Regions from separate parts of the Streptomyces sp. NPDC055099 genome, predicted to be linked through region 2. Evidence: riboswitches for the same ligand, from Rfam matches in the RefSeq annotation. Region 2 holds a riboswitch; each other region holds the start of a gene.
What was found. Region 2 has a riboswitch for cyclic di-AMP ahead of ACWFRU_RS35260 (transglycosylase family protein). Riboswitches for the same ligand answer to the same signal wherever they lie in the genome.
Positions count from the first base shown of each region.

Region 1: linked by a shared signal. The riboswitch ahead of ACWFRU_RS14770 (NlpC/P60 family protein) and the one ahead of ACWFRU_RS35260 (transglycosylase family protein) in region 2 are both predicted to bind cyclic di-AMP.
Region 3: linked by a shared signal. The riboswitch ahead of ACWFRU_RS13375 (C40 family peptidase) and the one ahead of ACWFRU_RS35260 (transglycosylase family protein) in region 2 are both predicted to bind cyclic di-AMP.
Region 4: linked by a shared signal. The riboswitch ahead of ACWFRU_RS08545 (M23 family metallopeptidase) and the one ahead of ACWFRU_RS35260 (transglycosylase family protein) in region 2 are both predicted to bind cyclic di-AMP.

Region 1 covers NZ_JBSGUA010000005.1:63,782-71,542, forward strand. The annotation lists gene ACWFRU_RS14740 (PspC domain-containing protein) at 1-431, opposite strand, end outside; gene ACWFRU_RS14745 (PspC domain-containing protein) at 615-1,904, shown strand; gene ACWFRU_RS14750 (LuxR C-terminal-related transcriptional regulator) at 1,901-2,692, shown strand; gene ACWFRU_RS14755 (hypothetical protein) at 2,735-3,373, opposite strand; gene ACWFRU_RS14760 (NlpC/P60 family protein) at 3,472-4,515, opposite strand; gene ACWFRU_RS14765 (hypothetical protein) at 4,836-5,189, shown strand; gene ACWFRU_RS14770 (NlpC/P60 family protein) at 5,284-6,480, opposite strand; cyclic di-AMP (ydaO/yuaA leader) riboswitch at 6,489-6,645, opposite strand; gene pcrA (DNA helicase PcrA) at 6,900-7,761, shown strand, end outside.
Region 2 covers NZ_JBSGUA010000019.1:23,820-31,580, reverse strand. The annotation lists gene eno (phosphopyruvate hydratase) at 1-1,128, opposite strand, end outside; gene ACWFRU_RS35260 (transglycosylase family protein) at 1,355-2,062, opposite strand; cyclic di-AMP (ydaO/yuaA leader) riboswitch at 2,066-2,259, opposite strand; gene ACWFRU_RS35255 (transglycosylase family protein) at 2,441-3,448, opposite strand; gene ACWFRU_RS35250 (cytochrome P450 family protein) at 3,612-4,928, opposite strand; gene ACWFRU_RS35245 (nucleoside triphosphate pyrophosphohydrolase) at 5,034-6,044, opposite strand; gene ACWFRU_RS35240 (SurA N-terminal domain-containing protein) at 6,090-6,755, opposite strand; gene ACWFRU_RS35235 (protein kinase domain-containing protein) at 6,937-7,761, opposite strand, start outside.
Region 3 covers NZ_JBSGUA010000004.1:415,623-423,383, reverse strand. The annotation lists gene bioB (biotin synthase BioB) at 1-432, opposite strand, end outside; gene ACWFRU_RS13400 (8-amino-7-oxononanoate synthase) at 597-1,739, shown strand; gene ACWFRU_RS13395 (DUF397 domain-containing protein) at 1,740-1,964, opposite strand; gene ACWFRU_RS13390 (helix-turn-helix domain-containing protein) at 1,974-2,834, opposite strand; gene ACWFRU_RS13385 (ATP-binding protein) at 3,106-3,567, shown strand; gene ACWFRU_RS13380 (DUF6328 family protein) at 3,608-4,150, opposite strand; gene ACWFRU_RS13375 (C40 family peptidase) at 4,250-4,723, opposite strand; cyclic di-AMP (ydaO/yuaA leader) riboswitch at 4,727-4,890, opposite strand; gene ACWFRU_RS13370 (hypothetical protein) at 5,255-5,563, opposite strand; gene ACWFRU_RS13365 (ATP-dependent Clp protease proteolytic subunit) at 5,571-6,236, opposite strand; gene ACWFRU_RS13360 (amidase) at 6,387-7,761, shown strand, end outside.
Region 4 covers NZ_JBSGUA010000003.1:119,417-127,177, forward strand. The annotation lists gene ACWFRU_RS08540 (M16 family metallopeptidase) at 1-1,327, shown strand, start outside; cyclic di-AMP (ydaO/yuaA leader) riboswitch at 1,535-1,698, shown strand; gene ACWFRU_RS08545 (M23 family metallopeptidase) at 1,711-2,514, shown strand; gene ACWFRU_RS08550 (GntR family transcriptional regulator) at 2,728-3,414, shown strand; gene ACWFRU_RS08555 (HPr family phosphocarrier protein) at 3,555-3,836, opposite strand; gene ACWFRU_RS08560 (bifunctional acetate--CoA ligase family protein/GNAT family N-acetyltransferase) at 3,970-6,894, shown strand; gene ACWFRU_RS08565 (DUF5998 family protein) at 6,937-7,533, shown strand; gene ACWFRU_RS08570 (alkaline phosphatase family protein) at 7,533-7,761, shown strand, end outside.

The sequences.
Region 1 (7,761 bases), on a different contig from region 2:
GCGAGGAGCAGCGCGAGGACCGCCGCGAAGGTGAGCGCACCCCCGTTGTTCAGCAGGGAGAGGAAGACGCCGCAGCCGACGAGCGCGAAGAGCACGGCCGTCAGCGCCTGACCGTCCACCCGGCCGGAGAGGAGCCTGCGCGCCTCGTTCTCCTCCTCGTCGTCGAAAGGGACGAACAGCCACGCGAAACCGTAGAAGACAAGGCCGAGCCCGCTGGTGAGAGAGAGGAGCGCGAGCCCGATACGGAAGATCACCGGATCCATGTCGCAGTGCTGACCGAGCCCCGCGCACACGCCGCCCAGCTTTTTGTGCCGGCGGTCGCGGCGGAAGGCCGGCAAGACCATCGGCCCGTCCGGCTCCTGCGCGGAGGCGGAACGAGGATCGCGCGATGCGGCCTGCGGGCCCGACCCGGCGGGCTGCTCGTCTGTCATGTGTCCATGGTGACGGGCCGGAGGCCGCCGCGGCAGTCGGGACAACCCTGGCCGAACCCTGAGATCGCCCCTGACACACCCCTGCCCTGACCTCCGCGGCCCGCCGTCCGGGTCGGAGATCAGGGACGTCTCGGGGGTCGACCCTGATGTCCGAGCCCGCGTACGCGTGTGAATATCGGAGACATGCCGGAAGCCGCAGCAGTATCCATCGAAGACGAGCGGCCGCTGCGAAAGCTCTATCGCAGCGGTGACGGCCGTTGGCTCGGCGGTGTCGCACGCGGCCTCGCCGGTCATCTCGGTCTTCCCGTCGTCTGGGTGCGGCTGATCTTCGTCGGCCTGTTCATGTCGGACGGGCTCGGCGCCCTGTTGTACGCGGCGTTCTGGTTCTTCGTGCCGCTCGGCGTCGGCGGGGTCGACGCGATGCGCCCGCCCTCGGCGGTCACATCCGAGACGACACCCGACGGACGCCGCAGACTCGTGGCCCGCAAGCCGGACAAGGGCCAGCTCGTCGCGCTGCTCGCGATGGTCATTGTCGCCATGGTCTTCGTCGGGAACGTGGACCTGGACAGCTCGACCAAGGCCTATCTCTGGCCGACCCTGCTCGTCGCCGCCGGTGTCGCCCTGGTCTGGCGGCAGGCCGACAACGCCCGCCGGGCCCGCTGGATGGCCGTCGGCCGCCGCAGGCGCACCCTGACCATCGCCCGCGCGGGGGCCGGAGTGCTGCTGGTCGGCGCCGGTGTCTCCGGCATCGTCGTGCTGCAGGGCTCCACCTCGCACCTCAGCTCCGTGCTGCAGGCCGCGCTCGCCGTGCTTGTCGGCGTCGCGCTGCTCGCCGGCCCCTATCTCGTGCGCATGATGCAGGACCTCTCCGAGGAGCGGCTGATGCGTATCCGCGCCCAGGAGCGTGCGGAGGTCGCCGCCCATGTGCATGACTCGGTCCTGCACACCCTGACCCTGATCCAGCGCAACGCCGAGAACGCCTCGGAGGTGCGCCGGCTGGCCCGCGCCCAGGAGCGCGACCTGCGGCAATGGCTCTACAAACCCGAGGGCACGGGCAAGGACGAGGCGGACGAGCCCGACACCCTCGCCGAAGCGGTCCGGCGCGATGCCGCGGAGGTGGAGGACAAGCACGGCGTCCCCATCGAAGTCGTCATAGTCGGCGACTGCCCGCTGGACGAACGCCTTACGGCGCAGACCCAGGCCGCGCGGGAAGCAATGGTGAACGCCGCAAAGTACGGTGGCGAGGGCGGCGCGGTGCAGGTCTTCGCCGAAGTCGAGGGAGAGACGGTGTTCGTGTCCGTCCGGGACCGTGGCCCCGGCTTCGATCTGGATTCCGTGCCGGACGACCGCATGGGCGTACGAGAATCGATCATCGGCCGTATGCAGCGCAACGGCGGCACGGCGCGGCTGCGCGCGGTGCCGGGGGGCGGCACGGAAGTCGAGCTGGAGATGGAGAGGACGGCGACGACATGAGCGACGCGAGCGAGCCCGTGGAGCCCAGGGGCGGATCAGAGGGTGCGGCCGAGTCGGCTCAGCACGCCGACGCGACGGCCGACGCGGCCGAAGCGACCGGTGGTGCCGCGGGCGGTGCCCCGGAGGGCCGCCGCGCGCGCGTCGTCCTCGTCGACGACCACCGGATGTTCCGCACGGGCGTCCAGGCGGAGATCGGGAGGACCGCGATCACCGGTGTCGAGGTGGTCGGAGAGGCCGCGGACGTCGACCAGGCGGTCACGGTGATCACGACGGCGCGCCCCGAGGTCGTGCTCCTGGACGTGCACCTTCCGGGCGGCGGCGGCGTCGAAGTGCTGCGGCGCTGTGCGCCGTTGATGTCCGACGCCGAGAGCCCCGTGCGGTTCCTCGCGCTGTCCGTGTCGGACGCCGCGGAGGATGTCATCGGAGTCATCCGTGGGGGTGCCCGCGGTTATGTCACCAAGACGATCACCGGCACCGACCTGGTCGACTCCATCTTCCGGGTGCAGGACGGCGACGCGGTGTTCTCGCCGCGCCTGGCCGGGTTCGTCCTCGACGCCTTCGCGTCGACCGACGCGCCCCCGGTGGACGAGGACTTGGACCGCCTGACGCAGCGCGAGCGGGAGGTGCTGCGGCTCATCGCGCGGGGGTACGCGTACAAGGAGATCGCCAAGCAGCTGTTCATCTCCGTCAAGACGGTCGAGTCACATGTGTCGGCGGTGCTGAGGAAGCTCCAGCTGTCCAACCGGCATGAGCTGACGCGGTGGGCGACGGCGCGGCGGCTGGTCTGACCCACGGGCCTGCCCGGCCGACGGCCGGGACCCGGCCCCGGCTCAGCGGTGCGCGCCGCTCGCCACCGGGGTGGGGCCCAACTTCCGTATCGCCCAGCGGTAGTGGCCGACCGCCTTGGTGATGCCGATGAGGCCCGTCAGCCACACGATGAGGCCCGCTCCCATGCCGAGCACGACATCGCTGTACGAGTCCCTGCCGGGCTCGGCGTAGGCGGCGGAGGCGAAGGACGCCCAGAGACTGAGCGCGCACACGGTGAGGGACGAGAGGAGCCAGCAGAGGCTGAGCCCGGGGGAGCGCAGAGCGGCGTCCGATGCCGGATTGCTGTCCAACGCCAGCCAGCTGTCGGTGAGTTCGCGGAGCTTCCGGTCGTTGCGGATGCCGAAGACGACGCCCACGACGGAGGGGGCGAGGGCCCCGAGGCCCAGGACCGCGCAGACCGGACCCATCACGAAGGCCATCGGATCGTGGTCCTCGATCATTTCGAGCGGCACTGCCAGGAGCGACCAGCCGATGAGGCAGCCGAGCGCCAGCAGCCAGAGCAGCAGGAGGCGGTGCACGCCCAGGCTTCGTCGGCGCAGGTCTTCCAGGGCCATGCCGCGGTCGTACAGCAGCGCGTTCCGGTCCGGCCAGGTGCGCAGATGGGCAGGTGGCGGGGGCGGCGGCAGCGTACGGCGGGTCATGGCCCTGACAGTACCTGCGGGCCCGCACGGTCTCGCGGGACGCCCTGAAGCATCTCCCGTGCCCCTCCCGTGCCCCTCCCGCGTCCCTCTCCCGCCCCTCACGCCACTCGCGTCGCCCCCGCGAACGGCATCTGGCTGATCGGTGCGAGGCGGACCGGCGCGCTGGGGTTCGGGGCGTGGATCATCTGGCCGTTGCCCACGTAGAGGCCCACATGGCTGATGCCCTGGTAGAAGAAGACCAGGTCTCCGGGCTGGAGTTGGGAGCGCGAGACGCGCTCGCCCGCGGCGATCTGCGCGTACGTCGTGCGCGGCAGGCCGACGCCAGCCGCCCGGTAGGCGGCCTGGGTGAGCCCCGAGCAGTCGAAGGCGTCGGGGCCGGTGGCTCCCCACACGTAGGGGCTGCCGAGAGCCTTGTAGGCGTACGAGACGGCCGCCGAGGCGCGGGAGTTGGGTGCCTTGCCCGGGGCGCCCCGGAGGCCGTCACGGCCCGCGTCACGCGATGCCCTGTCCTCGCCCGCGAGCTCCGCGCGCTGGTCGCCGGTGAGCTGTGACAGGAGCCGCTTGGCCGCGCCGAGCTTTCCGGTGACCGTCTTCTTGTGCTTCTTCAGCTCCGCCTGGCGGGACGTGAGGTGCGCGAGGGTTTCGTCGGCCTCGGTGCGCAGCTGATCGATCTCCCGGAGCTGGTTCCGCACACCGGTGACGGCCGCCGCCTGACGACTGTCGGCGCGGTCGGCGATCGCGGCGCGCTCCAGATACTGGTCGGGATCGGAGGAGAGCGCGAGCTGGACGGCGGGGTCGATGCCGCCGCTGCGGTACTGCGCGGCGGCGATCGAACCGAGCCCTTCACGCGCCGAATTGAGCTTCTCCGTCTTCCGGGCCGCCTCGTCACGCAGCTCGCCCAGGGACTTCTCGGCGCCCTCGGCCTTCTCCTTGGCTCCGTTGTACTTCTCGGTGGCGATCTCGGCCTCGCGGTAGAGCGCGTCGACTCTGGACTTCACCTCGGCCGGGCTGAGCCGTGGATCCGCATGTCCCGTGCCGTCGAACGCGGTGGCCGTGGCGGCTCCCGCGAGGACGATGGTGGCGGCGGTACGGGCCGTATGGCCACTGAGCGAGCGCTGTTTCGGCTTGCGGTGCGCTGCCACGAAGGGGGGCTCCTTAAGGTTCCGGCGACGGCCCGCACAGGGGGAGCGGGCCGCCGCCGGATTCTCGGCGGTGGTAACCGACTGCCGCCCCGGGTCCGGGCGGCGGTGGGGAGCCGGTCACCTGACGAAGGACGCTAAACCTGACCGTCACGGGTTGGTGACGGATTGTGCGCAACTGACGCGACTGTGGCGTCCGGTGACCTCAAGTGACCGCGTGATCCGCCGAACCGGCAGTCTTCGGAGGCGCACGTGACCGATGCGGCGCTCGGGGGCCACCTGGCTACGGAGGGGTGATACGGCCCCGGCTAGGCTCCGGAACCATGGACGTTCTCACCCATCTCTTCGTCGGCCTGCACATCATCGGCATCGCCTCCCTCCTGGGCGGTTTCCTCACCCAGATGAAGCAGATGGGCCAGGGCACGGCCCGCTTCGTCCCCGCGATGCTGCACGGCGCGCTCACGATGCTCGTCACGGGCGTGGTCCTGGTGGGCCTCAACCAGGCGGACGACAACCCCGTCAACAACGTCAAGATCGGCATCAAGATGGCCGTCCTGATCGTGATCCTCGCGCTGGTCTACGTGAAACGGGACGACGAGCAGGTGGACAAGGGGATGTTCGGCGCCGTCGGCCTGCTGACCGTCGCGAACATCTTCATCGCGGTGCTGTGGACCTGAGTCCGCGGATCCGACCGGCCCACTACGCGCGCGTGGCCCGCAATCCCCCCGGGAATGCGGGCCACGCGCGCGTGATGGGCTCCTGGGCGAGTGCTCAGGCGGGCCGCACCACACTGTGGATCGGCATGTAGTAGATCGACTCCACGCGGACGTTCGTCCCCGGCTTCGGCGCGTGGATCATCTTGCCGTCGCCGATGTAGATCCCGACGTGGCTGATGTCGTCGTAGAAGAACACCAGGTCGCCGGGCTTGGCGTCGGCCGTCTTCACGGTCGTGCCGACCTTCACCTGGTCCCACGTCGTACGCGGCAGGGAGATCCCCGCGGCCTTCCACGCGTCCTGGGTGAGCCCGGAGCAGTCGTAGGAGTCGGGCCCGGTCGCGCCCCACACGTACGGCTTGCCGATCTGCGCCTCGGCGAAGTTGATCACCTTCGCGGCCTTCGTCGCGTAGCCACTGTCCGTGCCGTCGGAGCCGGAGCCGGAGCCCGTGTCGGTGCCGGAACCCGTGTCCGTGCCCGAGTCCGGAGTCTCCTTCTCGCGCTCCTTGGCCGCCGCCTCTTCCGCCGCCTTGCGCTTGGCCTCCGCCTCGGCCTCCTGCTTGCGCGCCAGCTCGGCGGCCTTGCGCTTGGCCTCTTCTTCCTTCTTCTTCTCGATCGCCGCGAGGCGTGCCTTCTCCTCGGCCGTCAGCTCCGAGAGCAGCGTGCGCGCCGCGCCCAGCTTCTTCTGGACGGTCTGCTTGCTCGTCCGCAGGTCGTCCCGCGAGTCGCTCAGCGTCTCCAGGCTCTTGGCGGCCTTCGTGCGCTGCTTCGTCGCCGAGGCCTGCTGCGTCTGGTAGTCGTCGACCGCCTTCTTCTGGCGTGCGGTCAGCCGGTCCGACAGGTGGTTCTGGTCGAAGTACCCCTGCGGGTCGTCGGCGAGCATCATCGTGGCGGTCTCGGAGACGCCCCCGGTGCGGTACTGGGCCGCGGCGAACGTGCCCAGCTGCCGGCGGGCCTCGTTCAGCTTGTCCGTGCGCTTGGCCACATCGTCGAGAAGGGTGTCGACCTTCTTGCGCTGCTTGTCGGTGCGCTCCTTGACGGAGTTGTACTTCTGGGTGGCCACGCCCGCCTGGTGGTAGAGGTCGTCGACCTTCTTCTGCACCTCTTCGAGGCTGGGCTTCTGGGGCGCTGACGGTGCCGCTTGCGCGCTCTGTGACAGGAGAGCCACGGAGGTGAGGGCTGCCGTCGTGATGCCGAGGGCCGGAGCGGTGCGTAGGCCGGTGATGCGGGCCCGCGGCTTGCGGTGCGACGCCAAGGGAGGCGACTCCTTCCGTAGACCGCCTACCGGGTTAGCTGTCGGGTTCGGGCGGGTGATTCCGGAAGGTTGCCCTACGGTCCCGTACCGCGTACGGGACCGATTCACCCCAAGTTCTTGGTGGGTCCCCGGCTCCGAGGAGATCGAACTCGGCGGAGGCCACCCGTTCCCGGCGGGGTTCGCCGGTGGGAGTACGAGCAGCCCGCGGAGCACGGTAGCCAACTCGTGTGCTCCGTGTGAAGGTTGATGTTCGATATGCCCGATACGTTTTCGTTACTTTACGAAGCTCTTGACGCGGACACGCGGCGCCGTCGCGGAACGTGACGGGCCGCGGGCGGGGCGTGTGCGGGGCATGTGCGGGTGGACGTGGCCGGAACCCGGGGCGGGTTGTCAGTGGGGCCGCCTAGACTCGGGAGGCGATGAGCAGCCTCTTTGATGACAGCTTCCTGGCGGACCTCAAGCCCTCGCGGGCTTCCGAGGAGGAGCCCCCGCCGCCGCCCGAGGACAGCGCCCCGGAATCCGTTCCGGACGATCTGTTCGACGGGAAGTTCGACGCGCCCGTACCCCGGGACGCGCACTACCGCGGTGGCGCCCCGCGCCCCGTGATCGACCCGGCGGCCCTGCTCGACGGGCTGAACGAGAACCAGCGCGCGGCCGTCGTGCACGCGGACTCCCCGCTGCTCATCGTCGCGGGCGCGGGCTCCGGCAAGACCCGGGTCCTGACGCACCGCATCGCGTATCTCCTGGCCGAGCGGCACGTGCACCCGGGGCAGATCCTGGCAATCACGTTCACGAACAAGGCCGCGGGCGAGATGAAGGAGCGCGTCGAGCAGCTCGTCGGGCCGCGGGCCAACGCGATGTGGGTGTCGACGTTCCACAGCGCGTGCGTCCGCATCCTGCGCCGCGAGTCGAAGAAGCTCGGCTTCACCTCCTCCTTCTCGATCTACGACGCCGCCGACTCCAAGCGGCTCATGGCGCTGGTCTGCCGTGACCTGGACATCGACCCGAAGAAGTTCCCGCCGAAGTCCTTCAGCGCCAAGATCTCGAACCTGAAGAACGAGCTGATCGACGAGGAGACCTTCGCAGGACAGGCCGCCGACGGCTTCGAGAAGACGCTCGCCCAGGCGTACGCGATGTACCAGTCGCGGCTGCGCGAGGCGAACGCCCTCGACTTCGACGACCTGATCATGACGACGGTCCACATGTTCCGCGCGTTCCCGGACGTCGCCGAGCACTACCGCCGCCGCTTCCGCCACGTGATGGTCGACGAGTACCAGGACA
Region 2 (7,761 bases):
GAGGTCGGCGATGGTGACGTCCTCGGTCTCGCCGGAGCGGTGCGACATCATGCACTTGAAGCCGCTGCGCTGCGCCATCTCGACGGCGTCCAGGGTCTCGGTCAGCGAGCCGATCTGGTTGACCTTCACCAGGAGGGCGTTGGCCGACTTCTCCTCGATGCCGCGGGCGAGGCGCTCGGGGTTGGTGACGAACAGGTCGTCGCCGACGAGCTGGACCTTGTCGCCGAGCTTCTCGGTGATGACGTTCCAGCCGGCCCAGTCGTCCTCGAACAGCGGGTCCTCGATGGAGACGAGCGGGTACGAGGCGACGAGCTCCTCGTAGTACTCGGTCATCTCGGCGGCCGAGCGGGACTTGCCCTCGAAGTCGTACGAGCCGTCCTTGTAGAACTCGGACGCGGCGACGTCGAGCGCGAGCGCGATCTGCTCGCCGGGGACGTAGCCGGCCTGCTTGATGGCCTCAAGGATGAGGTCGAGCGCGGCGCGGTTGGAGTCCAGGTTCGGGGCGAAGCCGCCCTCGTCGCCCAGGCCGGTGGACAGGCCCTTGTCCTTCAGGACCTTCTTCAGCGTGTGGTAGACCTCGGTGCCCCAGCGCAGGGCCTCGGAGAACGACTCGGCGCCGATCGGCGCGATCATGAACTCCTGGATGTCGACGTTCGAGTCGGCGTGCGACCCGCCGTTCAGGATGTTCATCATCGGAACGGGCAGCAGGTGCGCGTTCGGGCCGCCGAGGTAGCGGAAGAGCGGGAGGTCGGAGGCCTCCGACGCGGCGTGCGCGACGGCGAGCGAGACGCCGAGGATGGCGTTGGCGCCGAGCGAGCCCTTGTTGTCGGTGGCGTCGAGGTCGAACATCGCCTGGTCGATCAGGCGCTGCTCGGTGGCGTCGTACCCGACGAGCTCCGGGCCGATCTGCTCGATGACGGCGAGGACGGCCTTCTCGACGCCCTTGCCCTGGTAACGGTTGGGGTCACCGTCACGGAGTTCGATGGCCTCGAAAGCACCGGTGGACGCACCGGACGGAACGGCGGCACGACCCGTGCTGCCGTCGTCGAGGCCGACCTCGACCTCGACCGTGGGGTTGCCTCGGGAGTCCAGGATTTCCCGGGCTACGACGACGTCGATGGACGGCACGAGCATCTCCTTCTGGGATGTGACGCGGGTACGCGAGGCGTTGGCCTCGCGGACACGAGCCTAACCGGCTCCCGGACAAGAGCCAGCCGAGCGCCCGTCCTGTGGACAAACCGAGAGCAAAAAGTTTCCGAACGGAACAAACATACCCCGCCCCGGTGCGTACGGGGGATACGCGCACCGGGGCGGGGTGGACCCGAGGGGACGGGGGTGGGGAGGCAGCTACCGCTTAGCTGAGGTGGAGCTGCTGGCCCGGGAAGATCATGTCGGCGTTCTCGATGATGTCGCCGTTGAGCTTGTACACCTTGTGCCAGCCGCCCTTGACGTCCTCCGCCTTGGCGATCTTGGAGAGGGTGTCACCCTTCTTGACCTTGTACTCGCCGTCGCCCTTCTTGACCGTCTGGCCGGTCGGGGTCTCGACGGTCTTCTTGGACTCGGCCTTCGGGGCGGCCTCCGCCTTCGGAGCGGCTTGCTGCGGCTGCTCGGTCTGCGGCGTGGGCTGGCTCTTGGGCTGCTCCTGGGTCTGCTGCGGGGCGCTCTCCTGCGCACCGCCACCCTCGTTGGAGGCGCTCGAGAGGCCGACGCCGCAGCTCGGCCAGGCACCCTTGCCCTGACCCGCGAGGACCTTCTCGCCGATCTCTATCTGCTGGGCCTTGGAGGCCTTGTCGGCGGTGGGCGCGTACTTCGTGCCGCCGTACGCGGCCCAGGTGGACGCCGAGAACTGCAGGCCGCCCGTGTAGCCGTTGCCGGTGTTGATCGACCAGTTGCCGCCCGACTCGCACTGGGCGACGGCGTCCCACTCGGAGTTCGTGGCGGCGGAGGCCTGGCCGGCCGCCATCAGCGGGGCCGCGACCGCGACACCGGTGACGCCGGCGAGCGTGGCGACACGGGTGGCCTTGGACGGGCGGCGGTGCTTGCCCTTGCTGGAAAACAGCATGAGTGATCCCCTCACCGACGCCTGCGAGGTGAGCTGTCGGGTTCGGGCCGATGAAGTTGCCCGGCCGCACTTCCTGAGTGCGACTTAACCCCTAGCCGTTCCCGTCCGTCTCCCCGCCTCGCTCTCGCGAGACGTTCAACGGCCGGGCCCGGCGCAAACCTTGGGTCCCCCGCTCCTGCCTACGGCGCTTACGCGACGACTGTTCCCGAACGGCCGTTGGCAGGACTCGGCGTACCGACCGGCGGGGCCCGCTGTGGCGAGCGGTCACGACCGTAGACATGCGATCGCCCGAATTTCAAAGACGATCAGGGCTTCTGAGACCCATGTCTCACTTGCGCCAATTGGGACATCAAGCGCAAAGCGACTCGCCAACTACCCCTACTTTTCGCCCAAATCGAGGCTCTGACCGGGAAGGATGAGGTCGGGGTCGGAGCCGACCGACTTCTCGTTCTCGGCGTACAGCTCGGTCCACCCGCCCTTCACGTCCAAGTCGTCGGCGATGAGCGAGAGACTGTCCCCGGAACGGACCGTGTACGTCCCGTCGGAGACGTCGTGCTCGCGCTCGTCGCCGCGCGAGGCGTGCCGGCCCGAACCCTCGCGGGCGGAGCCCTCGGACGCCTCGTCGTCGGCGCTGCCGCCGCGGTGACGGCCCTCGCCCTCGCCCGTGGAGGGCGAGGGGGCGGGCGAAGTGGCCTCGTCGCGCCCGGACTTGTCCGGGTCGCCGGACTTGGTCGAGTCACCGGGCCCGGCCGACTCGTCCGAGTCACCCGAGCCGTCCGAGTCACCCGACTTGCCCGACTCGTCGTGATTCTTGTCTCGTGACGCGTCGTCGGCGTCCGGCTTCCCGGACGGCTCGGCGCTGCCCGAGGGGTCGGCCGACTCGCTCGGCGACGCGTCCGGCTCGCCCGACCCGCCGGGCTTCGACGACTCGCCGGAACCGGTCGATTCCGACGGCTCGTCAGAAGGAATGGTCGTGATCGGCGCGCCCGGGTCGACGTCGGCGGCGGCACCGCCCTCGGTGAGACCGGCGATCGGCGCGCAGCTCGGCCAGGCGTCGGGCCCCTGGTCGTCGAGGACCTTCTCGGCCACGGAGATCTGCTGGGACCGGCTCGCCTGGTCGGCGCTCGGCGCGAAGTCGAGGCCGCCGTACTCCTCCCAGGTCTGCTGCGAGAGCTGGAGCCCGCCGTAGTAGCCGTTGCCCGCGTCCGCGCTCCAGGAACCGCCGCTCTCGCACTCCGCGAGCTTGTCCCATGTGGCGGTGTCCGCCGCGCTCGCGCTGGTGGCGCCGAGCAGCGGGATCGCGATGGCCGATCCCGCCACTCCTGCCGCGACGATCAGGGCCGGGGCCTGGCGGGGGCGTCGGTGACGACCATTGCCGGAGAGCATGCGGTTGCCTTTCGCGTGACTGGAGCGACGACTGCGGCACGGGATGCCGAGTCGTCGGTGAACGTAGCGGCAGTCGAACGCTTGTCACAAGTCGATGCAGCGGAGATCACGTGAAAGTCACAGTCTTGACGGTCCGTCAGCTAAACATCGTTTCAGGGGTCGATTATTTGCTCTTCTGTGCGGGTGTGAACTCCACGGGAAGCGTGCGCAGTCCCCGCATGATGAGCCCGCCACGCCATCTCAAATCACCAGGTTCCGCCGCCAGGCGCAGGTCAGGGAGGCGCCGCAGGAGGGTCGCGAGGGCGGCCTGTCCTTCGAGCCTGGCCAGCGGTGCGCCGAGACAGTAATGAATGCCATGGCCGTAGCCGAGGTGCTGGTTGTCGCGGCGGGACAGGTCGAGCGTGTCCGGCCGGTCGAATCGCGCGGGGTCGCGATCGGCGGCGGCGAGGACCACGAGGACGGGGTCGCCGGCGGCGATGTCCTCCCCTCCGACGGTCAGCGGCTCGGTGGCGTACCGCCAGGTGGCGAGTTCGACGGGACCGTCGAAGCGGAGGAGTTCCTCGAGCCCTGTCTCCAGGAGCCCGGTGTCGCCGTTCCCGAGCGATTCCTGGAGCCGCTCACGCTGCTCGGAGTGGGTGAGGAGGGCGTACGTGCCGTTGCCGATGAGATTGACGGTGGTCTCGAACCCGGCGAAGAGAAGGATGAACGCCATCGCGGCGGCCTCGTTCTCGGTGAGGTGCTCGCCGTGGTCGGAGGCGCGGATGAGCCCGGAGATGAGGTCGTCGCCGGGTTCGAGGCGCTTGCGGTGGATCAGCTCGGCGAGGTAGCCGCGCATCTTCTTCACGGACCGGGCGACTCCGCCCCTCGGCCCGCCCCCGTGCCGGATCATCATCCCCGCCCAGTCGCGGAAGTCGTCCTGGTCCTCGCGGGGCACCCCGAGCAGGTCGCAGATCGCGTAGATGGGGAGCGGGAAGGCGAAGTCGTGGATGAGGTCGGCCTCCCCCTTCTCCGCGAACTGGTCGATGAGGTGGTCGGTCAGTTCCTGGACGCGGGGCGCGAACTCGGCGACGCGGCGGGGAGTGAAGGCCTTCGAGACGAGGCGGCGCAGGCGGGTGTGGTCCGGCGGGTCGATGTTGAGCAGATGCGTCATGAGGTTCGCGCTGCGCTCGCCGGGGATGCCGGTCTTGCCCTTCGCGTGCGCGGGCTCGCCGTGATGGGCCGGGTTCTTGCTGAGCCGCTGGTCGGCGAGTGCCTGCTTGGCGTCGCCGTACCGGGTCACCAGCCACGCGTCCACACCACTGGGCAGCCGCGTCTTGCGCACGGGCGCGTGCTCGCGGAGCCAGGCGTAGGCGGGGTAGGGGTCGGTGGCGAACTCCCATGTGAAGAGTTCAGGCCCCTGGGCCTCGGGCACGGGGGTGTGCGCCCCTGCGGGGCAGGCTGCGGGGGTGTCCCCGGCGGGGGCGGGCGGCTGGTCTTGCATGGGACGACGTTATCCGCCGCCGTCATCACCGGCTCCGCCGAGCTCGTCCTCAATCGCCGGACGGGCTGATCAGTCCCTCGCCTCGCTCGGTGGGCGGCCTCTACATCACTCGCCGGACAGGCTGGAACTCCCCTGTGTCCCGGGCCCGCCCTCCGCCGCAAGCACCGCGTCCCGGTAAGCCCGTGCCGCCGCTCGCAGGGCCGCCTCCGGGTCGATTCCCTCCCTCTCCGCGCGCAGCGCCAGCGCCAGGAGTTCGTAGCCGATGCCCTCGCCCGCCGGGACCGGGACCTCCAGGCCCGCCGTCCGTGCCCGGGAGGCCAGCTTGGCCGTGAGGGCCAGGCCCGGCTGGCCGAGGGGGATGCCCTCCGTCAGCGATGAGCGCTGCTTCTCCTCCGCCTTCGTGCGGAGCCAGTGCGCCTTGACGTCCTCGGGGGTGTCCGCCGCGTCGTCGCCGAAGACGTGCGGGTGGCGGTGGATGAGCTTCTCGACGATCGTGCCCGCCACGTCGTCCACGGAGAAGGGGGATTCCTCGTCCTCCTCCGCGATACGGGAGTGGAAGACCACCTGGAGCAGGACGTCGCCGAGTTCCTCGCGCAGCTCGTCCCTGTCGCCCTCCTCGATCGCCTCGACCAGTTCGTACGCCTCCTCGATCGCGTACTTCGCCAGGCCCTTGTGCGTCTGCTGCGACGACCACGGGCACTCGACCCGGATCTGGTCCATGACCTGGACGAGGTCGAGGAGCCGCGCGCCCGGCAGGTCGTACGACGCCGGGAGCAGTTCGAGGTCCGGCATCGCGACGCGGCCCGAGCCCGCGAGCCGCGCGAGGCCGTCCGTCAGGGCGCTGTCGCCCTCGGCCGTGGCGACCACGAGGACCGTACGGCCGCCGGCGCAGGCGTCCACCAGTTCCTGGGCGGTGGGCGCCGCCTGCTCCACGCGCACGCCCGCCTCACGCAGGTACGGCAGTTGGGGGTGCGTGGCGTCGGCGCACAGGACCTCGTCGGCCCCGTGCAGGGCCTGCCACGCCGGCCAGGAGAGCAGGCCGGGGGCCACGCGGTGGCTGGTGGTGAGGAGGATGACGCGGCCGGGGGCGTCGGCCGGAGGCGTGGTTGCGTTCACCCGTCGAACGTAACCCACGCCGTCGGCGGCCCCCGACCGGCGTCCTTACGCCTGCTTGGGGGCCGCGGCGCCGTCCTCGGACACCTCGCGCACCCACGGCGTCTTGCTGTCGGCGCGCTTGCTCTTCTCCACGTCCCACGTGCCGTAGCGCGGGTTCAGGTTCACGTCCAGCTTCTTGGAGGCCTTGGAGAGCTCCTTCCAGAAGATCGCCTGGCCCTCCGGGGCGTTCATGTCCACGCCCAGTTTCCTGGCGAGCTTCTGGGCCTCGATCTCCGTGCGGAGGCTGTTCTCCAGCTGGGACGGGGCGACGCTGTACTGCTGGAGCCAGCCCTGTTCGAGCTGCTTCTTGCCGCCCGCCTGCTGTTCGAGGCCCGCTCTCATCGTCTGGATGTCGCGGCGCGACACGTCCACCCCGGCGTCGACGGCCGCGCGGTGCAGCACCTTGTCGAGGACCATCGTGTGCAGCGTGCTGCGGGTGAGGCCGCCGGACTTGGCGATGGCCTGCTCGTACTGCTGCTCGTCCGGGATCGCGGCGCGCTGTGCGGCGCGCACCTCGTTCACCCGGCCCTCCAGCTGCGAGACCGTGATCCGGTCGTTGCCCACGACGGCCGCGGCGCCCGGATGGGCTTCGGCGCCGCAGGCGGTAAGGAGGGGGGCCGCGGCGATCGCGGCGGCGGAGAGGGTGAGCGCGGTGCGACGGCGGCGGTGCAAGGGAGCCTCCCGGTCGGAGATTGTGCATAAACCTGCGGCGCGCAAGCGCCTCCACCTGGGGTGGTGGTCGGGCGACGGGCGGGCGCACAAAGTCTTGCGGTGATCGATGTTAGGGAAGGGCCGGTCTCTCGGCCACCCATTCGACCAACGATTCGACGCGAGTTGGGGTACGTTCCCGCCTTCAGCCCCGTACTTGTCCCAGCCACTGCAACGTCCGCCGGATCTCCGCCGGGAAGGGGTGGCCCACGCCGTGCATGCGCTCGGCGTCCATGAGCAGCCGGGCCAGCGTGTCGTGGGCCGCCGCGCGGTCGCCGAGGGCGAGGAGCAGGTGGCCGATGCGGCGGCGGATCTCCAGGGGGCGGTCGCGGTCGTCGGAGGCGTAGCGGTTCTCGTAGTAAGGGAGGAGCGCCCTGTACTCCGCGAGGGCCGCCGCCGGTTCGCCCAGTTGCTCCAGGCACTGCGCGGCCTCGTAGCGGAACTGGAGGGAGTGCGGGTCGGCCTGGCCGGACTCGGCGGCGCGCTCGTCGGCGAGGCGGCGCAGTTCGGGCAGGGCGCGGCGGTACTGGCCGTCGTCCATGAGCGTCGCCGCGTACTGCTTGCGCAGGGAGCGGACCACCGGGGAGTGCTCGCCGTGCTTGGCGGCGGCCGCGGGCAGGATCGAACCGAGGATGTCCACGGCCTGGGTGATGCGGCCCTCGCCGAGGAGCCGCTTGACCTCGTCGACCGCGTGCACCACGTCGGTGTGGCTGCCGGGGGTCTGCCGGTGGTCGGTCCGGTCCGGCTGGATGGCGGGGGCGGGCGCCGGTGTCGTCGCGCGGTCGGGCCACGGGGCGTGCGGGCGCAGGAAGGGGCGGGTGGGGTCGAGCGGACCGCCGGTCGGTATGCCGCGCGCGGGGAGCAGCGGGACCAGTTCCTCGTAGACCTCCTGGGCGCTGGCGTGCCGGTGCTGGGGGTCCTTGGCGAGGAGCCGGAGCACCAGGGCTTCGAGGGCCTCGGGGACCTCGGC
Region 3 (7,761 bases), on a different contig from region 2:
GCACGCGCACACCTCGACGCCGTCGTTCTGTTCCTTGATGGCCTCGATGGTCTGGGAGACCCGGTCGACGTCACGATCGGTCGGACCGCGCCCGCTGGCGACCAGGCAGACCCGCTTCGCGCCGCCCGCCACTCCGGCGGCCGCGGCCTTCGAGGCCTCGTCGGGCTTGAGCCAGGTGTACTTGAGGATGCCCGCCGTCGAGCCCAGACGCTGCGAACAGTACGAGCAGTCCTCCGGACAGAGACCCGACTTGAGATTGACCAGATAGTTGAGTTTCACCCGGCGCCCGAACCACTGCCGCCGTACCTTCCCGGCGGCGGCCACCACGTCGAGAAGCTCGTCGTCGGACGTGGCCAGCACGGCCAGCGCCTCTTCACGGGTCGGCAGCTCGCGCCGAAGCCCCTTGTCCACCAGCGTGTTCAGCAGATCCATGGCGCTGATCCTTACGCACGGGGGCCCCGCTTTCCAAGGAGACTTCGCACAACAGAAACGCTGAGAGGTGTGGGTATTGCCACATCCTGGCCCGGTGGCCGGACGGCTAGGGTCTGTGCACTGTCTACAAACCGGCCCGTGCCGGCGACCCGGAGGGGACCCCCATGGCGAGCTCGCCGTTCGACTGGATCGACGAGCAGGCGAGCCTGCGCGCACGGGCCGGACTCGTCCGCACCCTGCGCCCCCGCCCCGCCGACGCGGGCGGCCTCCTGGACCTGGCGAGCAACGACTACCTGGGCCTGGCCAGGCACCCGGAGATCACCGAGGGCGCGGCGGCCGCGGCCCGGCGCTGGGGCGGTGGAGCCACCGGCTCCCGTCTGGTGACCGGCTCGACCGAACTGCACGCGGACCTGGAGCGCGAGCTGGCCGCGTTCTGCGGCTTCGAGGCCGCTCTGGTCCTTTCGTCCGGATACGCCGCGAACCTCGCCGCCGTCACCGCCCTTGCCCCGCACGGTTCGCTGATCGTCTCGGACGCGGGCAACCACGCCTCGCTGATCGACGGCTGCCGCCTGGCGCGCGGGACGACGCAGGTGGTGCCGCACGCCGACACCGAAGCGGTGCGCAAGACGCTGGACGCGCACGCGGGTCCGGCCGTCGTCGTCTCGGACACCGTCTTCTCGGTCGACGGAGACGCGGCCCCACTGGCCGAACTCACTGCCCTGTGCCAGGAGTTCGGTGCCGGTCTGGTCGTCGACGACGCCCATGGGCTCGGCGTGCTCGGCGACGGCGGACGCGGCGCCCCGCAGGCGGCCGGGCTCGCGGGCACGGACCACACGGTGGCCACGGTCACCCTGTCGAAGTCCTTCGGCAGCCAGGGCGGTGCGGTCCTCGGCCCCGCCAAGGTCATCGACCACCTGGTCAACGCCGCACGCACCTTCATCTTCGACACGGGGCTCGCGCCCGCCGCCGTGGGGGCGGCCCTCGCGGCCCTGCGGTTGCTGCGCGCGGAGCCGGAGCGTGCCGCACGGGCGCGCGCGGTCGCGGCCGAGCTGCATGAACGCCTCACGGCGGAAGGGCTTTCGGCGGTACGCCCCGACGCCGCCGTCGTCTCCGTGAGCGCGCCGTCACCGGAAGCCGCCGTGCGGTGGGCCGCCGACTGCAGGGGCGCGGGCCTGGCCGTCGGCTGCTTCCGTCCGCCGTCGGTGCCCGACGGCATCTCGCGGCTGCGGCTGACCGCCCGTGCGGATCTCACCGACGGACAGATCGCCGATGCCGTACGAGTGATCAGCCGCGCCGCACCCCGGTAGTCACCGGAGGCCGTGGACGAAGGCCTCCCATGTCGCGGGCGAGAAGAGCAGGGCGGGCCCTGCCGTGTTCTTCGAGTCGCGCACGGCGAGCAGCCCCTGCTTCGGCCCTGAAGCGAGCGAGGCTGTCTCCACACAGTTGTTCATGCCGTTGCTCCGACTGCTGCGGTACCACCGTGCGCCGTGCAGAGAAGTGCTGGAAGGTACGTGCCGAGGCAGTGCCGTCATGGTGCCCCCTTACGCGCCGTCACGTATCCCGGCGATGTGATCCGTTGATTCCTCGGGTGAAAGTGCCTTTCTCTGAAGGGAGTTGAAGGCCTCCGTGTAGGCCTGAAGGTCTTCTTTCCGTTCGAGGTAGAGGCTACTCGTCAAGTGGTCGAGAACAACCACATCCAGATCAGCAATGTTCGGAAAGGAGAAAATAACGAAAGGGCCGATGAGGCCCACGTGCTCTCCGGCGGCGAACGGCAACACCTGAAGTCGTACATGAGGCAACTGTGCGGCCTCCAGTAACCGTTTCAACTGGCCCGCGAGCACCTCGCTGCCGCCCACTGGCCGGTGTAGCACCGCCTCGTCCAGGATCACGCTCAGTCGCAGCGGCGGGGCCGCGCGCAGCACGTCCTGACGGGCCAGACGCACCTCCACCAGCGTGTCCACCTGCTGTTGGGGCAGTCCGTCGAGCGCGGCCCGCGTCACCGCACGCGCGTAGTCCGGGGTCTGCAGCAGGCCCGGCACGACGGTGGTCTCCAGGGTGCGCATCCGGCAGGCCTGCGACTCCAGGCTGATGAAGTCGCGGTAGGCGGGCGGCAGCAGCTCGCGATAGGCGTGCCACCAGTGGCGCCGCCCGCCGTCGTCGTCCGAGCCCGCCAATGCCACCAGCAACTGACGGAGCTGGGGGTCCGCCACCTCGTACGCGTCGAGCAGCAGACCTACGTCGGCAGCCTTGACGCTGCTACGTCCCGTCTCGATCCGGCTGACCTTCGACTGATGCCAGCCGACCCGGTCCGCTGCCTGGCCACTGGTGAGCCCGGCGTGCGTGCGTAGCGCACGCAGTTCGGCGCCGAGTTTCCGGCGGCGCACCGCTGGGCCGTACCGCATGGTCCGTCTCCTTCCCGACGGAGCGTTTCTTTTCGGCCTCCCCCGGGCCGTTCAGGGGCGACAGTAGAGGAAGCGCCGACCGCGCGCCCAAATACGGTCTCTCGTAGCAGAGTTCACCGTTTTGAGCGACAGATATATGCACATCTTGGTGGATGGCCACCTCTGAGGGGTCCAAGAGTGGCAGTCTGGCGCGAAGCACCATTCCGGGACTGTCCTCGTGCCTTCGTTACGAGTCGGAGCCGAGCCCCGGTGGGAAAGGGACAGCGTCGCCATGGCAGACCTTCAGGAAGCATCCGTCACCCTGCCGAGCGATCCTGCCTCGGTCTCCGCGGCCCGGAAATACGTTGCGAGCATCTTGGCCGAGTGGGGTCTGCCGGGCGAGACCGAGGCGGCCGACACGATCCGGCTCATCGTCTCCGAGCTCGCCACGAACGCCGTCCAGCACACCCGGGGCCAGTCGCCCACCTTCCGGGTGGACATCGAGCTGGACCGGGACGAGCAGCTGCGCATCGGGGTCACCGACAGCCACCCCCGTTATCCCAAGCGGCTGCCCGCCGCCGTCCAGCAGGACAACGGCCGCGGTCTGGTCATCATTCGCTGGCTGACCATGGAGTGCGGCGGCAGGCTGTCGTTCACGCCCACCCCCGAGGGCGGCAAGACGGTCTGGATCGAGCTGCCGTGGACGGCACCCGTCCGCGGTGAGGCCGCGACCCCCTCGACCTCACCCCGCTGACTCGACCTCACCCCGCTGAGCGTGCTCGGGCTGGGGCTCCTCAGCGGGGTCGTGAGGCCCTGACGTCGTCCGAGCTGTCCGAATCCTCGTCGTCGCGCGCACGGCGCAGCAGAAGGGGGAGCAGCCCCCACAGGCCCGCGCACACCAGCAGCGTGGCCGCGCTCGCGATGATCCCGCCGGTCCGGCCCACCGCCACGTCGACGACCAGGAGCACGGCGCCGGAGACCGCGAAGACCAGGACACCCAGACCGATGCCGGCGAGGCGGGACGACACCCGCACGATCAGTGGCTTGGAGTGCTGACCGAAGAGAGACCTGTGCACGGCCGCCGGGGCGGTGAACAACGCCGCGGCGAGCACCGCGAGCAGCAGCGTGGCGACGTAGGTGGTTCGCTGCACCGTGTCGAGCGAGGGGAAGCGCTCGGTGAAGGCGAGCGTCAGCAGGAAGGCGAAGAGGATCTGCACCCCGGCCTGCGTGACGCGCAGCTCCTGGAGGATCTCCGCGAAGTTGCGGTCGGCGCGTTCGAAGCGCGTCTCGTTACGCGATGGGTGGTCCGAGGCGGGAGAACTGTTGTTTTCGGCCATGGCGCACGAGTATCCGCGCCGACGCGCTCCACGCCTGGCGGGCGCGCCGACCGGAGGGCCGGGCGGGGGTCGCCCCGCCCTCCGGCCGATGACGGATGATCAGCGCACCCTGCCGTACCAGACGCTCTTCGTCCAGATCTTCTCGAGCCGCACCTTGGTGTTCGACTTGGGGGCGTGCCAGATCCGGCCCTTACCGGCGTAGATGCCGACGTGGTAGACGTTCCGGCCGGAGTGGAAGAAGACCAGGTCGCCGCGGACGCGGTTGGACGCGGAGATGTGGCGGGTCTTGTTGTACTGCTGGGCGGCGGTGCGTGGCAGCTTCTTGCCCGCGCGCTTGAAGGAGTACTGGGTCAGGCCCGAGCAGTCGAACCGGTGTGGTCCCGTGGCTCCGTAGCGGTACGGAGAGCCTTTCTTTGAGGCGGCGATCTTGAGCGCCTTCGTCCCGTGTGTCGCGGCCTCCGCCTCCGACGTGAGCCCCGGGGCCACGAGGGTGCCGCCTACGACGGCGAGCGTGAGGGCGGATACGGACCCGACCCTGGTGAGCAGCGACGGAACATGATTCAGCGCAGTCATGCGCAACCCTTCGTCAACCGCCTGTGAAGGATGACCTGTCGGATTCGGGCTGACAAAGTTGCCCGGCCGCGTACTGCGGCTTCACCCCAAGGGTCGTTGTCCGGACCTTCCGGACCGACCCGTCATGCCTGGGTCCTCCACTCCTGCCGATGCACCGATGTCGACCGGTCATCCGGGTGGCGGCAGGACTCGGCGTCCGCCCGGACCGCCCCGCCGCTGTGGCGGGGGCTTGTCGTCGGAGAGGATCTTGACCCGACATGGGGTCGAAAACCGAGCCGAAACGGCGTTTTGTGAGGCTCCTCACGGCTGAACCGTTCGGGTGGACACGGTCGGATTCGGGAGCGGGAGAGCGCGCCGGACGATCGTTCGACCAGCACCGGAACGACGAATTCCGGCCCACGCGTACACATCTGACGCAACCGAAGACGTCTCGAAAAAGGAGGAATGTCTACGCTGAATGAGGTAGCCCGTTTGGTTCGTTTGAGATCGGCCCCGGACGCTACGGAGTTCGCAGCCCGGGGTGACGGCTGCTCAGGGGGCGGATGGGGGCGGCACGGTGACCCGCCCGGCCCGCCGCTCTCCGTCGAGCACGCGCAGCGCACGGGCCAGCGTCGGTGCGTGCACGGCGCTTTCACCCCGCTGGTGCATGAGCGTCAGCGCGTCCCGCAGGGCGGTCGCGCTGCCGACCAGGGCCTGGGCCGCGCGCAGTCCTCCGTAGGTGTCCGAGGCGCGGGCGGGGTTGATCCGGCCGAGCAGGTCGACCACTTCGAGGTACCGGTCGATCAACTCGCCCTCGGCGCGGGTGAGTGCGGGCAGCGGGGGAAGCTCGGGCGGCAGCATCGGTGGCTCACCTCGCGTCCGGGGTGCGTGGTTCCGGGCTGCGCGGATCCGGGGAGCGCGGGGAGGACTTGCGGTTCGCGATGATCCCGTCCACCAGGCCGTAGTCGACTGCCCCCGCCGCGTCGAGGATCTTGTCCCGCTCGATGTCGGCCGCGACACGATCGGCGCTCTGCCCCGTGTGCCGGACGAGCAGCTCCTCCAGTCGCGCGCGGGTGCGCAGGAGTTCGTCGGCCTGGATCGCCAGGTCGGAGGTCTGGCCGTGGACCGGCTCGGTCAAGGCGGGCTGATGGAGCAGCACTCGGGCGCCGGGCAGCATGAACCGCTTGCCGGGGGTGCCCGCGGCAAGCAGGACGGCGGCCGACGACGCGGCCTGCCCCAGACATGTCGTCTCCACGTCGCAGGTGACGAACTGGATCGTGTCGTAGATCGCGGTCATCGCGCTGAACGAGCCGCCGGGGGAGTTGACGTAGAGCGCGATGTCGCGGTCGGGCGCCAGGTGTTCGAGGTGCATGAACTGTGCCGTCACGTCGTTGGCCGACGTGTCGTCGATCGGTGTGCCCAGAAAGACGATGCGCTCCTCGAGCAGCTTCGCGTAGGGGTCCAGCGTGCGTCGGCCCGTACTGGAGTGCTCGGTGAACTCGGGCAGGACATGACGGGCGAACGGTCGGTTCATGGCGCGTCTCTCCTCTGTCGGGGTCGGCTGCTCCCATGGCTTCCTGTAAAAAATGTACAGGACGTACGTAACGCCGTGGTGAGAATCGGGGACGGCGTGGGCATGCTCCGCCTCGTCGCGATCTCAACCGCCCCCAGCCGAAAGCGCCGTATGACTGCGTCCGAGCTCGTCCACCTCACCGCCCGCGAACTCGCCGCCAGGATCCGCACCCGCGAGGTGTCCGCCCGCGAGGTCGTCCAGGCGCACCTCGACCGGATCGAACAGGTCAACGACCGCGTGAACGCGGTCGTGACGCTCGTGGCGGAACGCGCGCTCGACGAGGCGCGCACCGCGGACGAGGCCGCCGCGAGCGGCGCCGCCCTCGGCCCGCTGCATGGACTGCCCGTCGCCCACAAGGACACCCACGACACCCGCGGCATCCGGACCACCTACGGGACGCCGCTCCTGGCCGACAACGTCCCGGACCGGGACGAGCTGATCGTCGAACGCATCCGCGCCGCCGGGGCGATCACCATCGGCAAGACCAACGTGCCCGAGTTCGCAGCCGGTTCGCACACCGTCAACCCGGTCTTCGGGGCGACCCGCAACCCGTACGACCTCCGCCGGTCCGCGGGCGGCAGCAGCGGGGGAGCGGCGGCCGCGCTCGCGTGCGGCATGCATCCCCTGGCCGACGGCAGCGACATGGGCGGATCGCTGCGCAACCCCGCGTCGTTCTGCAACGTGGTGGGCCTGCGCCCGTCGCCGGGCCGGGTGCCGAGCTGGCCGGACGCCGCGCCCTGGTCGACGATGGCCGTGCAGGGGCCGATGGCACGCACCGTCGCCGACGCGGCTCTGCTGCTCTCCGTCGTCGCCGGTCCCGACCCCCGCTCACCGATCGCCCTGGAGACGCCGGGGAGCGCCTTCGGCGGGTCGCTGGAGCAGGATCTGAAGGGGCTACGGATCGCCTGGTCGCCCGACCTGGGCGGAGCGGTCCCGGTCGACCGCGAGGTCAGGGAGGTGCTCGCGCCCGCCGTCGCGGTCTTCGCCGACCTGGGGTGCGCCGTCGAGGAGGCATGCCCCGAACTGGGCGGCGCCGACGAGGTGTTCCGGACTTTCCGCGCCTGGCAGTTCCACCTGGCGCTCGGCGGGCTCGTGGAGAGCGCGGCGGACCGGATCAAACCCAGCCTCGTCCGCAACGTACGGCAGGGGCGCGCCCTCACCGGCATCGACCTGGAGCGGGCCACCGTGCTGCACGGTGAACTCTTCCACCGGATGCGGGCGTTCTTCGACCGCTACGACGCGCTCATCCTGCCGACGAGCCAAGTGCCACCCTTCCCCGTGGAGTTGGAGTATCCGGACAACATCGACGGGGTGCCGATGGCCGACTATCTGGACTGGATGCGCTCGGCGTACCTGGTGTCCGCCACCGGCTGCCCGGCCCTGTCCGTGCCCGCCGGATTCACCCCGGGCGGACTGCCGGTCGGGCTGCAGATCGTCGGCCCGCACCGCGGCGACCTACGTGTTCTGCGGATCGGCCACGCCTTCG
Region 4 (7,761 bases), on a different contig from region 2:
GTGGGCCTTCCCCGCGCCCGAGCGCGCCACCCTGGACAACGGCCTCACGGTGCTGCGCTGCCACCGGCCCGGCCAGCAGGTCGTCGCGGTGGAGGTCCACCTGGAGGCGCCGCTCGACGCCGAGCCCGCCGGCCTCGACGGCGTCGCCACGATCATGGCGAGAGCCTTCAACGAAGGTACGGACAAGCACTCCGCCGAGGACTTCGCCGCCGAACTCGACCGCTGCGGCGCCACCATGGACGCGCACGCCGACCACCCCGGCGTACGCGTCTCGCTCGAAGTCCCGGTCTCCCGCCTCCCGAAGGCGCTCGGCCTGCTCTCCGACGCCCTGCGCGCCCCCGCCTTCGCGGACAGCGAGATCGAGCGCCTCGTGCGCAACCGCCTGGACGAGATCCCGCACGAGGCCGCGAACCCGGGGCGCCGCGCCGCCAAGGAGCTGTCCCGGCAGCTCTTCCCGGCGACCTCCCGCATGTCGCGCCCCCGTCAGGGCACCGAGGAGACGGTCACGGCCATCGACTCGGCGGCGGTGCGCACCTTCTACGAGAAGCACGTGCGTCCCGCCACGGCGACCGCCGTCATCGTGGGCGACCTGACCGGCGTCGACCTGGACGCCGTCCTCGCCGACACCGTCGGCGCCTGGACGGGCGGCACCGCCGAGCCGCGTCCGGTGCCCCCGGTGACCGCGGACGACACCGGGCGTGTCGTCATCGTGGACCGCCCCGGAGCCGTCCAGACACAGCTGCTCATCGGCCGCGTGGGACCGGACCGCCACGACCGTGTCTGGCCCGCGCAGGTGCTCGGCACGTACTGCCTCGGCGGCACCCTCACCTCACGCCTGGACCGCGTCCTGCGCGAGGAGAAGGGATACACCTACGGCGTACGGTCGTTCGCCCAGGTCCTGCGTTCCGCACCGGACGGCACCGGCGCCGCGATGCTCGCCATCAGCGGCTCCGTGGACACTGAGTCCACGGGCCCGGCGCTCGACGACCTGTGGAAGGTCCTGCGCACCCTCGCGGCCGACGGCCTCACGGACGCCGAGCGCGATGTCGCCGTGCAGAACCTGGTGGGCGTGGCCCCGCTCAAGTACGAGATGGCGGCGTCCGTCGCGGCCACGCTCGCCGACCAGGTCGAGCAGCACCTGCCGGACGACTTCCAGGCCCAGCTCTACCGCCAGTTGGCCGCGACCGGCACCGTGGAGGCCACTGCCGCCGTCGTGAGCGCCTTCCCGGTGGACCGTCTGGTGACGGTGCTCGTCGGTGACGCCGCGCAGATCGAGGAGCCCGTCAGGGCGCTCGGCATCGGTGAAGTGAGTGTGGTCACGGGGTGACCGCGAGCTGAGTCACAGTCAGGACATATCGGGACCCCAGTGGCTGAGATTTACCACTGGGGTTCTCATATGTCCGAATTGCTATGGAGGTTACGTGTCTGACCTGTGGCGTGCGCTACAAAAGCTCTGATCCGTTTGTCGTTTGAAAGACGGCCCGCTTAGCGTCATCCCGGCTGTTCGTCATGCAGTAGTCGCACCCGCGGCACCGGACAGTCATCGCCGAGTCCCCGTACGGCGCGAGCCAGGGGAGCCGGGGACCCACATGTCCCCTTGGGGTGAATCGGGAACCTTGCCGTCAGGTGAGGGACTCGTAGGAGACCTTCCTGCTCCGAACCCGTCAGCTAACCCGGTAGGCGAGAAGGAAGGAAAGGATCAGCCGCTTCATGGCGTTCACCCGTGCCACCGGGAAGCACCGTCGCCCGAGCCGCCTCACGCGTACGACCGCGAACGTGGCGGGCGTCGCAGCCCTCACCACCACCGGTGTCATCGGAGGCCTGGCCGCTCCGGCGCTCGCCGCCGACGACGCGGCGGCCCTCGAGCACACCGGCCTGACCCAGGCCGTCTCCGTCGGCGACTCGCTCGCCGAGAGCATCGACGCGCAGGCCGCCGCCCAGCAGCAGGCCGCCGACGCCGCCGCCGCGGCCAAGAAGGCCGAAGAGGCCGCCAAGAAGAAGGCCGAAGAGGCGAAGCGCAAGGCCGAGGCCGAGGCGAAGGCCAAGGCCAAGAAGGAGCGCGAGGCCAAGGAGCGTGCCGCTCGCGAGGCCGAGCGCAAGCGCCTCAACACCTACGTCTCCCCGATCTCCGGCTCGTACGTCTCCACGGGCTACCAGACCGGCGGCGCCATGTGGTCCTCCGGCAGCCACACCGGCGTGGACTTCCACGCCGCCTCCGGCACCCCCGTCCACGCGGTCGGCTCCGGCACCGTCGTCGAGGCCGGCTGGGGCGGCGCCTACGGCAACAACGTGGTCATCAAGATGAACGACGGCACGTACACCCAGTACGGCCACATGTCGTCCCTCGGTGTCACGGTCGGCCAGGCGGTCACTCCGGGCCAGCAGATAGGCCTCTCCGGCTCCACCGGCAACTCCAGCGGCCCGCACCTGCACTTCGAGGCCCGCACCGGCGCGGACTACGGCACGGACATCGACCCCGTCTCGTACCTCCGCTCGCACGGCGTCAACGTCTGATCCCGGCGGACGAAGGCGGACGCGCGAAGCGCCACTGATTCACCGAAAGCCCCGGCTCGTCGAGAGCCGGGGCTTTCGCCGTTCCCGTATCTCCTTTGGCCAAAAGTATCCCTGGATTTCGGCCTGCCGTCGGAAATTCGGCCGTCCTGCAATAGAGTCGCAGAACAGGCGTCGATCGACCGCGTTTCGCGGGGATTAAGGCGGAGGTCAGTCATGCGCATTCCCGCGCACTCGGTATGCACGGCCATCCGGGACGACATCGTCTCCGGTGTCTACGAACGGGGTGGCCGGCTCACCGAGGAACTGCTCGCGCGCCGCTACGGAGTCTCCCGCGTCCCGGTGCGCGAAGCCCTGCGCACCCTTGAGGCCGAGGGCTTCGTCGTCACGCGCCGGCACGCGGGCGCGTGCGTCGCGGAGCCCACCGAGCAGGAGGCCGCCGACCTCCTTGAGATCCGCGCGCTCCTGGAGCCCCTGGGCGCGGCCCGCGCCGCCCAGCGCCGCACGGAGGCGCACCTGAAGGTCCTGCGCGGTCTCGTCAGGCTCGGCCAGGAGCGGTCGAGGCGCGGCCAGAGCGAGGATCTGCGCTCCCTGGGCGGCTGGTTCCACGAGACGCTCGCCCAGGCGTCCGGCAGCCCGGGCCTCACGGCGCTGCTCACGCAGCTCCGGCACAAGATCGCATGGATGTACGTGGTCGAGCCGACGGAGGCTCCCGCCGAGGCCTGGGCCGAGCACGCCGCGATCGTCGACGCGGTCGCTCGCGGGGACGCGGAACGGGCCCGCGCGCTCACCACTCAGCACACGGAGCGAACGGCCTCCGCGCACCGGCCGCGCTTCGTGCGCCATCTCTCCGGTGTGAGGGGTTCGCAACATTCCGTAAACACGGCGGGTCTGCGTCTTTAACAGAGGCGCCGTATACAAAGAAGTGCAAAGAAGCGCTATTGGGCGGGGTCTTATTTCTGCTGCCCGAATAGCAGTGGAAAAGCCGAAAGGCCCACCCCTATTTCGGGGCAGGCCCTTCAGCGTATGAGTACCAGTCTTTACTAGACGGTCTCGGGGAGTTCCTCGAGGCCGTCCGCGACCAGCTTCGCCAGACGGTCGAGGGCGGCGTCCGCACCCTCGGCGTCGGAGGCGAGCACGATCTCCTCGCCGCCCTGCGCGCCCAGACCGAGCACCGCGAGCATGGAGGCGGCGTTCACGGGGTTGCCGTCAGCCTTGGCGATCGTCACGGGGACGCCGGCGGCGGTGGCCGCGCGGACGAAGATGGAGGCGGGTCGGGCGTGAAGGCCCTCGGCCCAGCCGACGTTGACGCGGCGCTCAGCCATGTGTTGCTGCCCTTCCAGGTGTCTCACACTTGTCTAGACCAGTGTCTCATGCCGTCACGAGTGCTCCGCCGGCTGTTCGACGACTCCTAGACTGCCCCGGCCGAGGCGCCCCCGCGACCCGTACCCTGGGCCCATGCAGACCCCGTCGGACCGGCACGCATACCCCTCCCACTGGGAAGCCGACGTCGTCCTGCGTGACGGCGGCACCGCCCGGATCAGGCCGATCACGGCCGAGGACGCGGACCGCCTGGTCAGCTTCTACGAACAGGTCTCGGACGAGTCGAAGTACTACCGCTTCTTCGCGCCCTACCCACGGCTGTCCGCCAAGGACGTGCACCGCTTCACGCATCACGACCAGGTCGACCGGGTGGGTCTCGCGGCCACCGTGGGCGGCGAGTTCATCGCCACCGTCCGCTTCGACCGCATCGACGAGCGCGGCATGTCCGCGAGTGCGCCCGCCGACGAGGCCGAGGTCGCCTTCCTCGTGCAGGACGCCCACCAGGGCAGGGGAGTGGCCTCCACCCTCCTCGAACACATCGCCGCCGTAGCCAGGGAGCGCGGCATCCGCCGCTTCGCCGCCGAGGTGCTGCCCGCGAACACCAAGATGATCAAGGTGTTCACGGATGCGGGCTACCAGCAGAAGCGCAGCTTCGAGGACGGCGTCGTACGGCTCGAATTCGATCTGGAGCCGACCGACCGCTCGCTCGCCGTGCAGCGAGCCCGTGAGCAGCGGGCCGAGGCGCGGTCGGTGCAGCGGCTGCTCACGCCGAAGTCGGTCGCGGTGATCGGTGTCGGACGCACGCCGGGCGGCGTGGGGCGCAGCGTCCTGCGCAACCTGCGCGAAGCGGGCTTCACGGGGCGGCTGTACGCGGTGAACAGCGCGTTCGACTTCGAGGCAGGGGAGAGCGCCGAGGTCGACGGCGTGCCCGCGTACCGCTCCGTGCGGGACATCGACGAGACCGTCGAGCTCGCCGTGGTCACCGTGCCCGCCGAGCGGGTGCCGCAGGCCGTCGACGAGTGCGGGGAGCGCGGGGTGCTCGGGCTGGTCGTGATCTCCGCCGGGTATGCGGAGAGCGGTCCCGAAGGGCGGGAGCGGCAGCGCGAACTGGTGCGCCAGGCACGGTCGTACGGCACGCGCATCCTCGGCCCGAACGCCTTCGGGGTCATCAACACGTCGCCGGACGTGCGGCTCAACGCGTCGCTGGCCCCGCATCCTCCCGAGCGCGGCCGGATCGGCCTCTTCACGCAGTCCGGAGCGATCGGCATCGCGCTTCTCTCCGGCCTGCACCGGCGCGGCGCGGGCCTGTCGACCTTCGTGAGCGCGGGCAACCGCGCGGACGTGTCCGGCAACGACGTCCTCCAGTACTGGTACGAGGACCCGGACACCGATGTCGCCCTGATGTACCTCGAATCCATCGGCAACCCGCGCAAGTTCACCCGGCTCGCCCGGCGCGCGGCGACGGCGAAGCCGCTGGTCGTGGTGCAGGGGGCCAAGCACAGCGGGATCGCGCCCACGGGGCACGCGGTGCAGGCCACGCGGCTTCCGCATGCCACGGTGTCGGCGTTGCTCCGCCAGGCGGGGGTCATCCGGGTCGACACCGTGACGGAGATGGTGGACGCGGGGCTGCTGCTCGCGGGGCAGCCGTTGCCCTCCGGGCCGCGGGTGGCGATCCTCGGGAACTCCGAGTCGCTCGGGCTCCTCACATACGACGCGTGTGTCGCCGACGGGCTTCGGCCGCTGCCGCCGGTGGATCTGACCACGGGGGCCACTCCCGCGGACTTCCGCGCCGCGCTGTCCGATGCTTTGTCGGACGAGGCCTGCGATGCCGTGATCGTCACCGCCATTCCCTGGGTGGGGGAGGACCGGGCCACCACTGCTGCCCCCGAGGGGGAGGAGCTTGCCGCTGCGCTGCGGTCGGCTGCCGCCGGGTGCCCGGCGAAGCCGGTGGCCGTGGTGCACGTGGAACTCGGCGGGCTCGCCGAAGCGTTGGCTGCCGCGACCCGGACTCGCCCTGACGCTGCTGTAACTGTGCCCGGCAGCGGGGGCTGTGCCCACCCTTCCCCAAGCTCTCAACTTCGTTCGAGCAGGGGAGACCCCAATCGCCCTGCGGAACGCCTGCCCACAGCAACGGCGGCTAGCGAGAGCGCACCCGCAGCGGGGGCGCCCACGGCAGCGGCAGCGACGGGGTACCGTATCCCCGCCTACCCCGCCGCCGAGCGTGCCGTGCGGGCCCTTGCCGAAGCCGTGAAGTATGCCCAGTGGCGGCGCGAGGCCAAGGAACCCGGCAAGGTGCACGAGTACGAGGACATCGACGAGGGCGGCACGGCCCGGCGGATCGACGAGCTGCTCGCCGCGCAGGACGACCCGCGCGGCGCCACCCTCGCCCAGGACGACGCCCGCGAACTGCTCGGGCGGTACGGCATCGACGTACGGGACGCCCGGCCCGCGCCCGACCCGGACGCGGCCGTCGCCGCCGCCCACGCGCTCGGCTACCCCGTGGCCCTCAAGACCACGGCCCCGCACCTGCGCCACCGCGCCGACCTCGGCGGCGTCCGGCTCGACCTGGCGGACGAGGAGCAACTGCGCAGGGCCTACGCCGAATTGACCCGCGCCTTCGGCAAGCCCGCCGAGCTGCGGCCCGTCGTGCAGGCGATGGCGCCCCGCGGCGTGGACACCGTGGTCCGCGCGGTCATCGACCCGGCGGCCGGAGCGGTGCTCTCCTTCGGGCTCGCCGGCGCCCCGTCCGAGCTGCTCGGCGACACCGGGCACCGCCTCGTCCCGGTCACCGAGCGCGACGCGGGTTCCCTGGTCAGATCCATCCGGACCGCCCCGCTCCTCTTCGGCTGGCGCGGATCGGCGCCGGTCGACACCCCGGCACTCGAAGAGCTGCTCCAGCGGGTCTCGCGCCTCGTGGACGATCACCCCGAGGTGGTCGCCGTGTCCCTGGAGCCCGTGGTCGTCGCCCAGCGTGGCCTCTCCGTGCTCGGCGCCTCCGTGCGGCTCGCGCCCCCGCCGGCCCGCGGCGACCTCGGCCCGCGGGCCCTGCCCGGGTACTGAGGCGGCCAGTGGGGCACCGTGCGCCCTCCGTCGGGTCGTAGGATGGACGGCATGGCAAAGACCGGTACGACGACCCAGGGGCTGCGCGCGGCGATCGAGCGCAGCGGCTACTACCCGGCCCTCGTGGCCGAGGCGGTGGAGGCCGCGATCGGCGGCGAACCCATCGGGTCCTACCTGGTCCACCAGGAGACCACGTTCGACGCGAACGAAGTGCGCCGGCACGTGACGGTCCTCGTCCTGACGGGCACGCGCTTCATCGTCAGCCACACCGACGAGCAGGCCGCGGACAGCACCTCCCCGACGCCGTACGCGACGACCTCCACGGAGTCCGTGAAGATCGGCCGGATCTCGTCCGTGGTCGTCAGCCGCGTCGTCGCCAACCCCGAGAAGTACGTCCCGGGCTCGCTGCCCCGCGAGGTCGTCCTGACCATCGGCTGGGGCGCCGTGTCGCGCATCGACCTGGAGCCCGCCGCCTGCGGCGACCCCAACTGCGAGGCGGACCACGGGTACACCGGCAGCTCCACCGCCGACGACCTCAGCCTCCGCGTCAGCGAGGCGGGCGACGGCCCGGACACCGTGCGCCAGACCCTGGCCTTCGCCCAGGCGCTGTCCGAGGCGACCGCGGACACCAACCGCTGATGTCCCTGCCCGCCTGGGACGACGTGCAGCCGCTCGCCCTCGACTCCGCGCCCCTGCCCGAGTACGGCGTGGGCTCGCTCGCCGACCTGCTGCCCACGCTCGTCTCCCACCAGGGTGTCGAAGGCTTCACGCCCGTCATCCCGGAACTCGCCCCGGCCGACCGGAACTGCGTCTTCTTGATCGACGGCCTCGGCTGGGAGCAGTTGCGCGCCCACCCGGACGAGGCGC